Regions from separate parts of the Massilia sp. Soil_C_3 genome, predicted to be linked through region 3. Evidence: predicted binding sites of a transcription regulator. Region 3 holds the regulator's gene; each other region holds the start of a gene.

The links. Region 3 encodes FNR, which switches genes on or off when oxygen is low (the NO sensors DNR and NnrR bind a similar motif). Its sites were predicted from a motif close to TTGATNNNNATCAA; they were not measured.
Region 1: a site for FNR is predicted at 3,371-3,384, ahead of oxc (oxalyl-CoA decarboxylase). Genes of this name have one in related genera too.
Region 2: a site for FNR is predicted at 2,497-2,510, ahead of AC3A6F_RS03405 (glycine-rich domain-containing protein). Genes of this name have one in related genera too.

What each region holds. Positions count from the first base shown of each region.
Region 1 is NZ_JBDGJG010000002.1:255,005-260,056, forward strand. It holds gene AC3A6F_RS04090 (LysR family transcriptional regulator) at 1-220, opposite strand, end outside; gene AC3A6F_RS04095 (HAD family hydrolase) at 349-666, shown strand; gene AC3A6F_RS04100 (fumarylacetoacetate hydrolase family protein) at 777-1,544, shown strand; gene AC3A6F_RS04105 (2-dehydropantoate 2-reductase) at 1,565-2,584, shown strand; gene AC3A6F_RS04110 (Crp/Fnr family transcriptional regulator) at 2,719-3,327, opposite strand; gene oxc (oxalyl-CoA decarboxylase) at 3,471-5,052, shown strand, end outside.
Region 2 is NZ_JBDGJG010000002.1:110,117-115,168, forward strand. It holds gene AC3A6F_RS03395 (NAD(P)H-binding protein) at 114-1,001, shown strand; gene AC3A6F_RS03400 (hypothetical protein) at 1,157-1,429, shown strand; gene AC3A6F_RS03405 (glycine-rich domain-containing protein) at 1,502-2,317, opposite strand; gene AC3A6F_RS03410 (sensor histidine kinase) at 2,568-4,373, opposite strand; gene AC3A6F_RS03415 (IS1595 family transposase) at 4,666-5,052, shown strand, end outside.
Region 3 is NZ_JBDGJG010000008.1:300,460-305,511, forward strand. It holds gene AC3A6F_RS18480 (formate dehydrogenase subunit alpha) at 1-804, opposite strand, end outside; gene AC3A6F_RS18485 (formate dehydrogenase) at 823-1,056, opposite strand; gene AC3A6F_RS18490 (TorD/DmsD family molecular chaperone) at 1,043-1,729, opposite strand; gene fnr (fumarate/nitrate reduction transcriptional regulator Fnr) at 1,971-2,732, shown strand; gene AC3A6F_RS18500 (AraC family transcriptional regulator) at 2,737-3,495, shown strand; gene AC3A6F_RS18505 (DMT family transporter) at 3,558-4,496, shown strand; gene AC3A6F_RS18510 (DUF6714 family protein) at 4,499-4,966, opposite strand; gene pdxR (MocR-like pyridoxine biosynthesis transcription factor PdxR) at 4,968-5,052, opposite strand, start outside.

The sequences.
Region 1 (5,052 bases), on a different contig from region 3:
TGGCGCGGCAGAAGTGCAACAGCTCGTCGCCCGCCTGGGTGAGATAAATCTTCTTTCCCAGCTGTTCGAACAAGGGCATGCCGACGTGGCCCTCGAGCGTGCGGACCTGGGTCGACACGGCCGGCTGGGTCAGGTGAAGTTCCTCGGCGGCGCGTGAAAAACTGAGGCGGCGCGCGACCGTCTCGAAGACTTTCAGCTGACGCAGTGTCGCGTTCTTCATCGGTTGTCCCACCCATGTATACGCAGTCGTTAATGATTATCCCTAAAAACTTTCACTATTGCTCATCATTTTGTTGGACTACGATGGTTTTGAGACAGCTCGACCGCAACCACCACCTGGAGAGTGCCATGACGACGACCTGCAGCAGCAACGTTGATGCCGAGTGCAACGCCTATAACGCGGCGTTTCATGAATTGGGACTGAGCTGGGTCTGGGATACCGGACTCTATGCCAACGCGGTCGGCGGCGCCGACGACCGCACCGGCCTGCGCAACTACCTGGCGCGGCACCAGTCGCACTTGCTGAGCGCGCACGACGCCGATTTCCTGGTCGAGGCGATCCTGGCTGCCAAGGAACGCTGCCAGGCGCAGCTGAGCGCTGCGGGCTGTAATCCGGGGGCTTTCATCGACTGGTCCGCGCTCCAGCAGCGCCAGATCGGCGCCTAGACCTGAGCGGCCCTGTTGAGATTTTCGAATCTTAACCGTGGTCAAGGATATACGGAAATCGTTCTTCCACAATCAGAGCATCCACCGACCCGACGTACGAGAGACCCCACATGATCCGACACTGGATACGCTTTCAACACCTCGATACCGTACGTTTTGGCACACTCGAGGGCGACAAGATCCGGATCTTCAAGGGCGATATGTTCGACAGCCCGCGCCGGACCGACATGGCGGTGAACCTGAACGAGGTCGAGGTGCTCACGCCGAGCGTGCCGGGCAAGGTCCTGGCGATGTGGAATAACTTTCACGCGCTCGGCCAGAAGCTGGGCCTGGCGCCCCCAGCCGAGCCGCTCTACCTGATGAAGCCATCGACCTCCTACCTGGCGCCGGGCGGCACGATCCGCAAGCCGCTGTGCGAGGGCAAGGTGGCGTTCGAGGGCGAGCTGGCGATCGTGATCGGCCGCCGCTGCACTGCCGTCCCGGTCGAGGAGGCGGCCGACTACGTGTTCGGCTATACCTGCGCCAACGACGTCACCGTGGGCGAGATCATCGGGCGCGATCCGACCTTTCCCCAGTGGGTGCGCGCCAAGGGTTTCGACACCTTTTGCCCGTTCGGCCCGGTGATTGCCACCGGGCTCAACCCGGCAATGCTGGTCGTGCGCACGACCCTGAACGGCGAGGTGCGCCAGGACTACCCGATCAACGACATGGTGTTTTCGGTGGCCGAGCTGGTCAGCCGAATCTCCCAGGACATGACACTGGAGCCGGGCGACCTCCTGCTGTGCGGGACGTCGGTCGGCTTCGGCTCGATGCGGCCGGGCAGCACGATCGAGGTAGAGATCGACGGCATCGGAAAGCTCATCAATCGGTTCGAGTAAACGACGACAAGGGGTGGGTCATGAAGATCGCAGTAATTGGAGCGGGGGCAATTGGCGGCCTCGTTGGCGCCAGGTTGGCGCTGGCGGGCGAGGAGGTGACATTCATCGTGCGGGGCGCAAATCTGGCGGCGATCCGCACGAACGGCATCAAGCTCATCGAGATGGACGGGGAGGAGAGGGTCGCCTCGCAAGTGCGCGCGACGGATGACTATGACGCGGCCGGCGAGCAGGACCTGGTGATCCTGGCGATCAAGGCGCACCAGGTCGACGGCGTATCGGCCCAGATCGGCAAGCTGTTCGGTCCACGCACCGTGGTGGTGACGATGCAGAACGGCATACCGTTCTGGTATTTCCACCGCCATGGCGGCGAGTTCGACGGGCGCACCGTGCACAGCGTCGATGCCGGCGGCGAGCTGGCGCGTCGGATTCCACCGGAGCGGGTGCTGGGCTGCGTGGTGTATCCGGCCGCCGAACTAGTGGCGCCGGGCGTCATCCGGCACATCGAAGGCGTGCGCTTCCCGCTGGGGGAGCTGGACGGCACCACGAGCGAGCGGGTGGAGGCGGTATCGGCCTGCTTCCAGAACGCCGGCTTCAAGTCGCCGGTGCTGGACAATATCCGCGCCGAGATCTGGCTCAAGCTATGGGGCAACGTCAGCTTCAATCCGATCAGCGCGCTGGCGCATTCGACCCTGGTCGACATCTGCCAATACCCGCTGACACGCGAGCTGGCGGCGGAGATGATGCGCGAGGCGGAAGCGGTGGCCACCAAATTGGGCATCACCTTCCGCGTGACCCTGGACCGGCGCATCGAAGGCGCGGCGCAGATCGGCAAGCACAAGACCTCGATGCTGCAGGACGTGGAGGCGGGCCGGGGGCCGGAAATCGATGCGCTGGTCGGATCGGTGATCGAACTGGCGCGCATGACCGGCACCCCGACGCCGCATATCGATTCGGCGTATGCGCTGGTCAAGCTCCTTGAGCAGACCATGACCGAGGAGGGTGGTGGGGTCAAGCTGCAGAGGGCGGTGACGACAGCTTAGTTGCACTATGCACGTCGCCCCCGCGGAGGCGGGGGCCTAAGTTTTGCGTTACCGAAACGCTTGCAAACTTGGGCCCCCGCCTTCGCGGGGGCGACGGTTTTTGTGCCAACGAGATCAATGACTTCGCCTGGTCTTCAAATCTTCCCCCGATTTTTCAACCGGCTCAACGTTTCCGGAGACAGGTTCAAATACGCCGCCAGTTCTTTCTTGGGCAGCCGTTCGAACAGGTCGGGGTGCTTGCGCATGAAGCGGTGGACCCGGCCCGGCGCATCGAGCAGATGCAGCGTGATGGTGTGCGCCATGATGGCGCTCATCAGGTTCATGACCTCATATTCAAAGGCCTGCTTCACGGTGCTGTGACTTGCTAGGAAATCGACCCATTGCGGCAGCGGCATGCGCGCCACCCGTACCTTGGTGACGCACGCGATGGAAAATGGCGTCGGCATCTTGAGACACCAGGCGGCGTAGCTGGTTTCGATGTCCCGTTCCGCCGAGAAGCGCAGGATCATCTCCTTGGCTTCCTGGTTGGAGACCTGGCGCTTGAGGATGCCGTCCAGGATGAAGTACTGCGACATCTCGTGCACGCCCTGGTTCATGAGCAGGTCGCCCTTCTGGTGGTTCTCGATCGTCAGGTACGGCTCGAGCGCCGCCATCTCGCTGTCGCGCAGTTCCTTGAGCACTATGTTCTGCTTTAACTGCAGACGAATGATGTTCCGTTCCGAGTGATTTGCAATAGTCGTCATGAACGCGGCCGTTTAGCGAGATTCTCGCATCATGCGGCCAAAATTGACCATGGTCAATGAGACAAATCAGGCGCGCTGGCTATGATGGTTTGCGGGCGATACACACCGCGTTCTGCCCGGATCGACAATAACTGGAGACAGCAATGACTAACCACGTATCGGTAGACGTGACCGACGGCTTCCACCTGGTAATCGATGCCTTGAAACACAACGACATCGATACGATCTTCGGCCTGGTCGGCATTCCGATTACCGACCTGGCGCGCCTGGCGCAGGCCGAAGGGATGCGTTTCATCGGCTTTCGTCATGAACAGAACGCCGGCAATGCCGCGGCAATCGCCGGGTACATGACGCAAAAGCCGGGTATCTGCCTGACCGTCTCGGCGCCAGGCTTCCTCAACGGCCTGACGGCGCTGGCCAACGCGACCACCAACTGCTTCCCGATGATCCTGATCTCGGGCTCGAGCGAGCGCGAGATCGTCGACCTGCAGCAGGGCGATTATGAAGAAATGGACCAGCTGAACGCGGCCAAGCCCTACGCCAAGGCGTCCTACCGCATCAACAAGGCCGAGGACATCGGCGTCGGCGTGGCGCGGGCGATCCGCGCCGCCGTTTCGGGCCGTCCTGGCGGCGTCTATCTCGACCTGCCGGCCCAGCTGCTGGCGCAGACGATCGAGGCTGGCCACGCCAAGCGTTCCCTGATCAAGGTGGTCGACGCGGTGCCGCGCCAGATCCCGGCCCCGGACTCGGTGCAGCGCGCGCTGGCGCTGCTCAAGGGCGCGAAGAAGCCGCTGATCCTGCTTGGCAAGGGCGCCGCCTACGCGCAGGCCGACGACGACATCCGCGCGCTGGTCGAGCGCACCGGGATTCCCTACCTGCCGATGTCAATGGCCAAGGGCCTGCTGCCTGATACGCATGCCCAGTCGGCTTCGGCGGCCCGCTCCTACGTGCTGGCCGAGGCCGACGTGGTGGTGCTGATCGGCGCACGCCTCAACTGGCTGCTGGCCCATGGCAAGGGCAAGACCTGGGGCAAGCCCAAGCAGTTCGTCCAGATCGACATCTCGCCGACCGAGATCGACAGCAATGTGGCGATCGCCGCGCCGCTGATCGGTGACATCGGCTCGTGCGTGGCGGCCCTGCTCGACGGGCTCGACGGCGCCGGCATCGCCAAACCGGACGCGGAATGGCTGGGCCCCATCGCCGAGCGCAAGGAGCAGAACACGGCCAAGATGGCGGCGCTGCTCAACCGCGACGTGGCGCCGATGAACTTCCACACCGCCTTGCGTGCCATCCGCGACGTGCTCAAGCAGCACCCCGACATCAACCTGGTGAACGAGGGCGCCAACACGCTCGATTACGCGCGCAGCATCGTCGACCAGTACCAGCCGCGCAAGCGTTTCGACTCCGGCACCTGGGGCATCATGGGCATCGGCATGGGCTACGCGATCGGCGCGGCCGTCGTCAGCGGCAAGCCGGTGGTCGCGATCGAAGGCGACAGCGCCTTCGGTTTTTCCGGCATGGAGCTCGAGACCATCTGCCGCTACGAGCTGCCGGTGACGACCATCATCTTCAACAATAACGGCGTGTACCGCGGCACCGACGTCAACCCAACCGGCGGCAAGGACGTCGCCCCGACCGTGTTCGTCAAGAACGCCCGCTACGACAAGATGATCGAGGCCTTCGGCGGCATCGGCTACCACGTGACCAGCCCGGAAGAACTGACCC
Region 2 (5,052 bases), on a different contig from region 3:
GCTATTTTACACCGGCCCCGGTTTTGCCGGGCGCGGGTGGCCCGGCCCGGCGCCGGCGTCGGCGCGACCGCTGTGCTACAGTGCCGCGGTCCGTCTCTACCGCGCCCGAACCCATGCCCGACCGCTCCTCCTTCGCCCGTCCCCGCCTGCTCATCGTCGGCTGCGGCGACGTCGGCATGCGCCTGCTGCCGCTGCTGGCCGCGAAATACCGGGTATTCGCCCTGACCAGCCAGCCCGAGCGCCGCGCCGAGCTGCGTGCGCTGGGCGCGGTGCCGCTGGTGGCGGACCTGGACCGGCCCGCGACCCTGGCGCGCCTGCGGCGGCTCGCGCCGTGGGTGCTGCACCTGGCGCCGCCGCAGCCGGATGGCGAGCACGATCGGCGCACGCGCCACCTGGTGGCGGCGCTGGGAAAGGTCGAGCGCATGGTGTATGTGAGCACGAGCGGCGTGTACGGCGACTGCGGCGGCGCGCTGGTCCATGAACACCGGCGGGTAGCGCCGCGCAATGCCCGTGCGCGGCGGCGCGTGGACGCCGAACGCGTGCTGCGCGCCTGGGCCCTGGCCACCGGCGCGTCGCTGTCCATCCTGCGCGTGCCGGGCATCTACGCCGACGACCGCCTGCCGCTGCGCCGGTTGGAGCAGGGCACCCCGGCGCTGCGTGCCGAGGACGACGTCTACACCAGCCACGTGCACGCCGACGACCTGGCGCGCATCGTGCTGGCGGCGCTGTTGCGCGGACGGGCCGGGCGCGTGGTGCACGCGGTGGACCGCACGCGCATGAAGATGGCCGATTATTTCGATGCCGTGGCCGACGCCTTCCGCATGAACCGCCCGCCGCGCCTGGCGCGCGCCGAACTGCAGGCCGTGGTGTCGCCAATGCTGCTGTCGTTCATGTCGGAATCGCGGCAGCTGGACGACACGCGCCTGCGGCGCGAACTGCGGGTGCGCCTGCGTCATCCCGACGTCGCCACGACGCTGGCGCGCCTCGCATCTGGGCTATAAGTTAATGAAGTAGATTAGTAAACATTATTTATCGACTATCTGTATAATTTCGCGTCCCGCGAAAATAGCCGTATAAATGCTGATGGTTTGCCTCTTTCTGCTAATTTTTCGCGGCGCCGCGTCTTAAGCAGCAATAATAATTAATTGAAAGAGTCATGCCGATCCGCCGCCTTCCGCCTGGCGCCGAGTACGACCCCAACCGGGTCCTCGACGCCATCATCTCCCGCCTGCGCCTGAAGAATGACGCAGCCCTGTCGCAGCTGCTCGAAGTGGCGCCGCCCGTGATCAGCAAGATCCGCCACAACACCTTGCCGATCGGCGCCACGCTGCTGATCCGCATGCATGAGGAGAGCGATTTCAGCATCAGCGAATTGCGGGCGCTGATGATCAGGAAGGGCAGCGAGGCAATGATGGCTGGCGCCGTATAGGGCGACAGCCGGCATGGCGGCCACGACCGCGATGCCGGCTGCGGGGCCGGGCCTTGGCGTTGATTCAGACGGTCAGGCGGCTTGCGCGGCCTTGCTCGGGGCCGCGCACCAGGCGGTGTCACCAGCCTTGACGGCTTGCTTACCTGGAGCTGCACACCATGCGGTTTCACCGGCCTGGGCGGCTTGCTTGCTCGGCGCCGCGCACCATGCGGAGTCACCGGCCCGGACGGCTTGCTTGCTCGGCGCCGCACACCATGCGGTGTCACCGGCCTGGGCGGCTTGCTTGCTCGGGGCTGCACACCATGCGGCGTCGCCAGCCTGGGCAGCTTGCTTGCCCGGCGCTGCGCACCACGCGGTGTCAGCGGCTTGGGCGGCTTGCTTGCCCGGCGCTGCGCACCATGCGGTGTCGCCAGCCTGGGCGGCTTGTTTGCCCGGAGCTGCGCACCAGGCGGTGCCATCGGCCTGAGCGGCTTGCTTGCCCGAAATTGCGCACCAGGCAGCGTCGCCCTTGATGACCACGCCGAATTCGGCTTCGTAGATTTCACGCATACGCTCGCCCGCGCGTTCGCGTTCGCCTTCATTGGCGCCGGCGCCCATGCCGACGTAGGGGTAGTGATGGAGGAAGAAGCCGAAGGTCGCTTCGCAGTCGCGTGCGTACTTCATCGTGTCGAGGATGTGATAGTGCCAGAACGTGTCGACATCGACCGTCGGCGAGGCGCCGTCGTCCGGGTACTTTTTCGTCAGGAACAAGAAGCGCCGGTACTCGGCCTCGACCGCGTTGGCACGGCGTTCGGACCAGCCTTCGCCCGATTCCGCATGCATCAGTTTCATTTTGATGGGTGTCAGGTCAAGAGCTTCGAACACTGAGAATTCGGTATTGGTCGACATGGTTATCACCTCGTTAGATTGTAATGGCGCTGCGTTATCCCTGTTTGGCATGGCAGTCGTGCGATTGAAGCTGGTGGTACTGGCTCGCGTCATGGCCTCCTGGTCGAAACTACTGCTGCCAAGTTCGTCTTGACCCGTGACAGTGATAAAAATTTTCATGCGGATAGTCATTGCATCTGTTGAGCTTGATCAAACTCATGCCGTAAATAACGATATTTGTTGCAACACTGCGTAATGACGACGCGCGTCGTCATGCGGCCACCGCCACCGTCGACAGCGGCCCCCCATACATCACATCGTCGTCGCCGAACATGGGCGTGACCGGGATCGACACCACCACCGTGGTGCCGACGTCCAGGCCGCTGCTGATCGAGAACGAGCCGCCGAGGATGCCGACCCGCTCCTCGATCCCGACCAGGCCGAACGAGCCGTGGCGGTTGCGGCTTCCCGGCTGCATGCCGACGCCGTTGTCGCGGATCGTCATGGTCAGCATGTCGGCCTGCTGCTGCAAGGCGATCCTGACCCTGGTCGCGCGCGCATGGCGCGCCACATTGTTGAGCGACTCCTGCAGGATGCGGAAGAAGGCGGTGGCGCTGTGGTCGTCGATGCGGTGCTCGCCGTCGTCGTCGACCAGCTCGCACTCGATGCCGGTGCGGCGCGCGAAATCGGCCACCTGCCAGTCGACCGCCGCCGACAGGCCGAGGTCGAGCACGTTGGGGCGCAGGTCGTTGATGATCTGGCGCACACTGCGGATGGTGACGTCGATCTGGCGCACGGTGGCGTCGGCGCGCGCGTGCAGGCGCCGGTGGCCGCCGCGGGTGCGGTTGGCCAGGAGCTCGGCCTCGATCTTCAGCGCCAGCAGGTTCTGCGCCAGGTCGTCGTGGATCTCGCGCGCGATGCGCTTGCGTTCGCCTTCCTTGATCTGCTCTGCATGCGCCGCCAGCAGGCGCAGCTTTTCGTGGCTGGCCTGCAGCTTGGCCTGGCTGGCGCGCAGTTCGCGCGTCATTTCCTCGGCCATGCGCAGGGCGTTGCGGCGCGACGAGGCCAGGATCTGGAACAGGGCGTAGAGCAGGGCGGTGCTGATGCCGGCGGCGAAGGCGGCCAGCCAGGGGTAGTACATGTCGAAACGCGTGTACAGCACCGACTTCGGGATGCTGAAGTCGGCGCGCCAGATGCGCTGGTTGAATTCGATCGGCAGGCTGGTCGCGAACACGCTGCTGTCGTCCAGCGGCGGCGGCGGGTTGGGACGCTCGGGGCTGGCCAGGCTGTCGTACAGCATGGCGCGCGGCGGCGTCTCGCCGGGCTCGGGCGTCACCGCGGTCAGCTCGGTCAGGATCAGGCGCGCGCCACGGACCGGGAACTCGTCGAGCACCCCGCCCACCAGGCGCGCGACGCCGAAACCGATGCCGACCGAACCGATATAGGCCAGGCGCCGCCCCTCCACCGAGTCGGTGGGCATGTCGCTGCGGTACACCGGCAGGCGCAGCGCCAGGCCGTTCTGGTTGGGGCCCGAAAACAGCTCGATGCGGGTGCCCGAGGCGCTCGGCAAGCCGGAATCGCGCGCGCTGGCCAGCACGCGCCGGGTCGTGCCGCGTGCTTCCAGGTCCATGCCCAGCTTGGTGAGCGAGAGCGGGAGCAGGGGTTCGATATAGACCAGCACCGTATAGGTATTACGGTCGGGCTGGGCCACCAGCGGCTCGTAGTGGTGCACGCCGCGCCGCGCCAGGCGTCCACGCAGCTCCTCGTTCAGCGCCGGCAGGCCTGGCGTGTGGATGGCGCGCGCGTAATTGATGACTTCGATGCCCGGGAAGTTGCGCTTGGTGTCCAGCTGCTGCACGTACTGGCGGAACTGGTCGGCCGTGGTGTCGGGCGCGGCGCGGAACAGTCCGGCGGCGCCGCGCAACACATCGCTATAGCTCTTGATGCGGGCGTCGATCGTGTATTGGGAGGCGCGCGCCATGCTGCGAAAACGCGCGTGGGCATCGCTCTCGATCGCCTCGGAGGTGGCGAGCCAGGCGCCGGCGCCGAATGCCAGCGACAGCAGCAACCCCGTCACAAGGGTTGCCGGCGCGAACATTCCGGGAGGACGATCTGGAGGCATGCGGTGGTCTCGAAAATGCAGGGCGGCGCGTGAGCGTGCTCGACGTCAATACGGTAGGTTATTACGCTAAGCAATGTATGACGAGACAGTAGCTATCAGGTTTACTAGGTTTTACAAAAACACGACGTCTGGTGGTGAGGCTACAGATGAAAAAAAGGGGGCGCTGTCATCGTTAAATATGGATGAGCATTGAACTGCTGAGCTTACTGGCGGTCCAATCCCGGTCGCCATCGATCGGGAGCGCGCCATGAAAGCGCCGAAGTTCGCCAAGATGTTCGCCCAGCTGCCTCAGCTGAACCAGCCGCAGCGTCAGCAGGTGCTTGCCGCCCTGCATCCGGCAGCTGGGCTCGACCGGGTGGTCGCCCTCATTGGCGAGATCCGGTCAAAGGGACGGCGCTGCCCCGATTGCGCCTGCGAGCGTTGCCACCGCCATGGCCAGGCCAACGACCTGCAACGCTTTCGCTGCTGCGCGTGCGGCCGCACCTTCAACGACCTCACCGGCACGCCGCTGGCGCGGCTCAGGCACAAGGGCAAGTGGCTCGATTATCTCGACACGGTGCTCGATTCACGCACAGTCCGCTCTGCGGCCAAGCGTGTCGGCGTGCACCCCAACACCACGTTTCGCTGGCGCCAT
Region 3 (5,052 bases):
GGTGCCGGGCCGCACGCGCACATAGTGGTCCGCGAAGCGCGCCGTGCGGGTAAAGCGCGGATCGATGACGATCATCTTGGCGCCCAGTTCCTTGGCGTGCAGGAAGTGCAGCATCGAGATCGGGTGCGCCTCGGCCGGATTGGAGCCGATGAACAGCACCGCCTTACTGTGGTGCAGGTCATTGAACGAGTTGGTCATCGCACCGTAACCGAAGGTCTGGGCCACGCCGGCAACGGTGGTCGAGTGACAGATGCGGGCCTGGTGGTCGCAGTTGTTGGTGCCGAAAAACGACACCCATTTGCGCAGCAGGTAGGCTTGCTCGTTATTGTGCTTGGAGCTGCCGATCACCATCAGCGCATCGGGCCCGGCTTCCTTGCGCAGCTGCAGCAACTTGTCGCCGATCTCCCCGATTGCCTGGTCCCAGGAGATGCGCTGGTACTTGCCATTGACCAGCTTCATCGGATAGCGCAGGCGGTGCTCGCCGAAGGCGTGCTCGCGCACCGACGCGCCCTTGGCGCAGTGGGCGCCCATATTGATCGGCGAATCGAAGGCGGCCTCTTGCCGCACCCAGACGCCGTTGGCGACGACCGCATCGACCGAGCAGCCGACCGAGCAGTGGCTGCAGACGGTGCGCTTGACCACGGTCGGCACCGGGGTATCGGGTACCGGGTCGGCCTGGGCCGGTTCGATCACGTTCAACGGCAGGTGGCGCGCCAGGGCGCCGGCGCCGGCGGCAACGCCAGCCCCGACCAGGAAGCGGCGCCGTTTCAACGCGCTGTCGCGCGTGGACTTGACCAGTGACATATCGATTCCTCTGCTTGCCTACCAGTAGGCGGCGGTCTCGTAATAGCGGCGGATGTGATCCGTCTCGTGGTAGCCGCGCTTGACCTTGGGGTCGGGCGCGGCCGGGGCGGCCTGTGGCGCCGCGGTCGCCGGGGCGGCGGCAGCGGCCACCACCAGCGCGCCCAGCGGGGCGGCTTTCAGGAAGCCGCGCCGCGCCGGGTCGGGCCGGTCCTGGCCGGGATCCTGCTGGACTCGTGGATCATGCTTGTTCATCGGTGTCCTCTCCTACTCCAAAGCTTTCCGCCTCGATTGCCAGGAACGCCTGTGCGAAGCGGGCGACCAGGCGGTAATAGTTGGCGTCGTCGGCATTGGCGATGTCGTCCAGCGCGCGCATGCACCAGGAGCCGATGTGGGCCTCGAAGAAGCGGCGCTGCACGTCCAGCGGCTGGCGCCGGATGCCGGGCGCGCCGGCCACCAGCACGCGCATGGTCTCGCACAGCGCGCCGAGGTGGTCTTCGAACTCGCCCCGCCCCTGTATGCGCGCCAGGCCAAGCCGGGCCAGGTCTTCGCGCAGGTGCGCCAGCGGCGTGTCGTTCATGTAGCCGGCCAGGTAGCGCGAGCCATACGGGTCGACCGGCGGGGTGCCGACGCTGACGAACAGCGCGCTGAATTCATCGTGGACGAGCCGGGGGTCCATCACGCCGGACGCCACGGTCAGTTGATCCCAGGCGCGTTCGAGCGCCGGGTCGCCGCCCTCAGCCAGGATGGGATCGCTGGATGCGAGCGCATCGAGCAGCGCCGCGTCGGGCGCGGCCAGCAGCAGGCGGGAGAGCAAGGCATACAGATCCGCCCTGGCCTGGTCTTCGCCGCCCGGCGGCAGGTCCGGGCGCGCGATTGCGGTGGCAAAGGCGCTGCGATCGGACACGGTCTCAGTAGTTGATGACACTGGGGATCACTCCAGTTGTTCAATTTATATGGCAGTGTAGGCCTCGATTGATATTGAGTGCGCACAGTTGCGTTTAAGGCTAAATGAACCCGGTATGGGTGAGCAGGGGCGCCGAACGACCGGAACGCAACGGAACGCAACGGAGTTGTTTCTCAATTGCAAATAAATGGCATGTGTTTGTCGAGATTGACGCTTCAACACGTCTATAATCGCGGTGTACCGAACCAAGCGACCATCCCTCATGAGCCAGACCCTGTCCCGGCAAGCCGAGCCGCCACTCAATATCCACGCCCTCAAATCCTGCGCCCAGTGCAGCATGCACCAGCTGTGCCTGCCGATGGGCCTCGAAGACGCCGACATCGACCGCCTGGACAAGATCATCGGCCGCCGTCGCCGCCTGGAGCGCGACGAGCGCCTGTACAGCGTCGGCGAATCGTTCCGCAACCTGTACGCGGTGCGCTTCGGCCACTTCAAGACCTATCAGGTGAATGCCGCCGGTGAAGCCCAGATCACTGGCTTCCAGATGGCCGGCGAGCTGCTGGGCATGGATGCGATCAGTGGCACCCACCATTGCGACGCGGTGGCGCTGGAAGATTCCGAGGTGTGCGAGATCCCGTTCGCGCGCCTGGAAGACCTGTTCGGCGAAGTGCCGACCCTGCTGCGCCACTTCCACCGCATCATGAGCCAGGAAATCACGCGCGAGCAGAACGTCATGCTCCTGCTCGGCAATATGCGCGCCGAGCAGCGCTTCGCCGTGTTCCTGGTCAACCTGTCGGCGCGCTATGCCACCCGAGGCTATTCGGCCAACCGCTTCCAGCTGCGCATGTCGCGCGAAGACATCGGCAACTACCTGGGCCTGACGATCGAAAGCATCAGCCGCCTGCTGTCGCGCTTTAAAAAGCAGGGCTGGCTCGAGGTCGACAAGCGCGAAGTCACCCTGCTCGATCCGGTCAAGCTGAAGGCGCTGGCGGCCGGCACCGACGTGTGCAGCCCGATGGCCTGACAGCATGACGCCGCTGCCGTCGTGCGACCTGCACCTGCGCAGCTACGACCGCGTGCACTGGGGCGACCGCCACGACTTCGCCCAGCTGGTGCTGCCGGTGCACGGCGAAGTCGTGCTCGACATCGAAGAGCGGCGCGGCCGCCTCGATCCCCTGCATGGCGCGCTGGTGGCGCCCGGCGCCTGGCATGCGCAGTCGAGCCCGGGCGCGAATGATTCCCTGATCGTCGACGTCGACGGCGCCGCCTTCGGCGACGGTCCCTGGCAGCGCCTGCTCGAGCGGCCCTTCGTCACGCTCGGCCCTGCGGCGCGCAAGCTGGTCGAGTTCATGGGACTGATGGCCCGTGAATCCGCGCCGGCCCGATCGCTGGTGCACGGCTGGGTGCCGCTGCTGCTCGACACCCTGAGCCTGGACGCGCCGCGCGCCACCTCGCGCCTGGCGGCCCTGCTGGCGCGCATCGAGGCCGCGCCCGGCCTGGCCTGGAGCACCGAATCGATGGCGCGCGCCGCCAACCTGAGCGTCAGCCGCCTGCACGCGCTGTTTCGCGAAGAGATGGACAGCACCCCACATGCCTGGCTGCTGGGCTGCCGCCTGGATTGCGCACGCGGCCTGTTGACCCACAGCGCGCGCAGCGTGGCCGACATCGCCCTGGCCTGCGGCTTCTCGGACCAGGCCAGCCTGACGCGGGCGATGCGCCGCGTGTTCGACACCACGCCCGCCGCCTATCGGCGTGCGGGTCAGGAGAAGTCGCCAAAACCGCAGTAGTCCCGGCCAAGACCAGGGGCAGGTCCAGGCCAGAGAATCTCCACTCAAAGGAGATTCTCATCATGTACACAGCTACTGGCGCGGGCGGACTGTCCCGCTCCACCCTGCTCGGCATCGGCGCCGGGATCGCCGCCGGCGCACTCTGGGGCCTGGTCTTCCTGGCCCCGGAACTGGCGCCCGAATTCCTGCCGATCCAGCTCTCGGCCGGACGCTACCTGGCCTATGGCCTGGTCGCCGCCATCCTCATCTACCCTGCCTGGGGACGGTTGCGCCGCCACCTCGGCTGGCCGGCCTGGCGCACCTTGATCGGGCTCAGCCTCACCGGCAATATCGTCTATTACCTGTTTCTCGCCAATGCCGTGCAACTGGGCGGCGTGGCCATGGCCTCGATCGTGATCGGGTTGCTGCCGATCGCGGTCACCTTGGTCGGTTCGCGCGACGGCGACGCGGTGCCACTGCGCCGTCTGCTGCCTTCGCTGCTGCTGAGTGGCGCCGGCCTGGCCTGCATCGGCTGGGAGTCGCTGTCGGCGTCTGCCCCGGGATCGCTGGCCGGCCTGGCCTGCGCCTTCGGTGCGCTGGTGTCGTGGACCATCTTCGCGGTACATAACAGCCGCTGGCTGGCGCGCATCGAGGGGGTTTCGTCGCATGAATGGAATCTGCTGGTGGGCGTGGTGACGGGCGTCATGGCGCTGGCGTTGGCGGTGCCCGCCTTCGTACTGGCGTCGGGCGAACACACCCTGCCGGCCTGGCTGCGGTTCGGCGCGCTGGTCAGTGCGGTTGCCATCCTGTGCTCGGTGGTCGGCAACGCCCTGTGGAACCACGCCAGCCGCGCGCTGCCCTTGAGCCTGATGGGTCAGATGATCGTGTTCGAAACCATCTTCGCGGCCTTGTATGGCTTTCTGTGGGAAGCGCGCTGGCCGAGCGGGTTCGAGACGGCCGCGCTGGCGCTGCTGGTGTCGGGCGTGATCTCGTGCGCCTCGGCGCACCGGGGCGCGCACTAGGATCAGGCATCCGCTTCATCGAGATGCCTGCCGATCTTCTCCCAAAGCTCATCGTGAAACCCTCGCTCCCGACGCTCGATGAACAGGATGTACTGCCTCAGCGCCGAGCGCTGCGGCGCCGTCAGCCTGTCGATGACCGCCGGCCCTTGCTCATCCAGATCACGAACCTTATCCCGGTCGAGCCAGAAGACGGCCCTTTCCATATTTGTGTCGGAGGTTTTCGGGTCTTCGATATCCGCGATCAGGTAGGCCGGCAAATAGTAGGCGAACGCTTCCTGGGTAAGGATGCACGGTGCGAAATCCAGTCGCCGAAGCTGCCGCGCCGTATGGCCGTCCCAGGTCTTACCGGAAAAATAGGCAGACACGCCCTCGTCGTCGTAGGTCGGGCGCGAGATATTTTCACCGGCTGGGGGCTGGGCGCCGTCCCAGGCAGAGCGGATCATGGCGACCAGTTCTTGGGTAGTTTGCATATCAGATGCTCCAGGTTTCGTTCAGTAAGGCGCGGAGGCGGCGCACTGCTTCGGTTGCCGCCTCCGGCGTCGCAAAATTGGCAAAC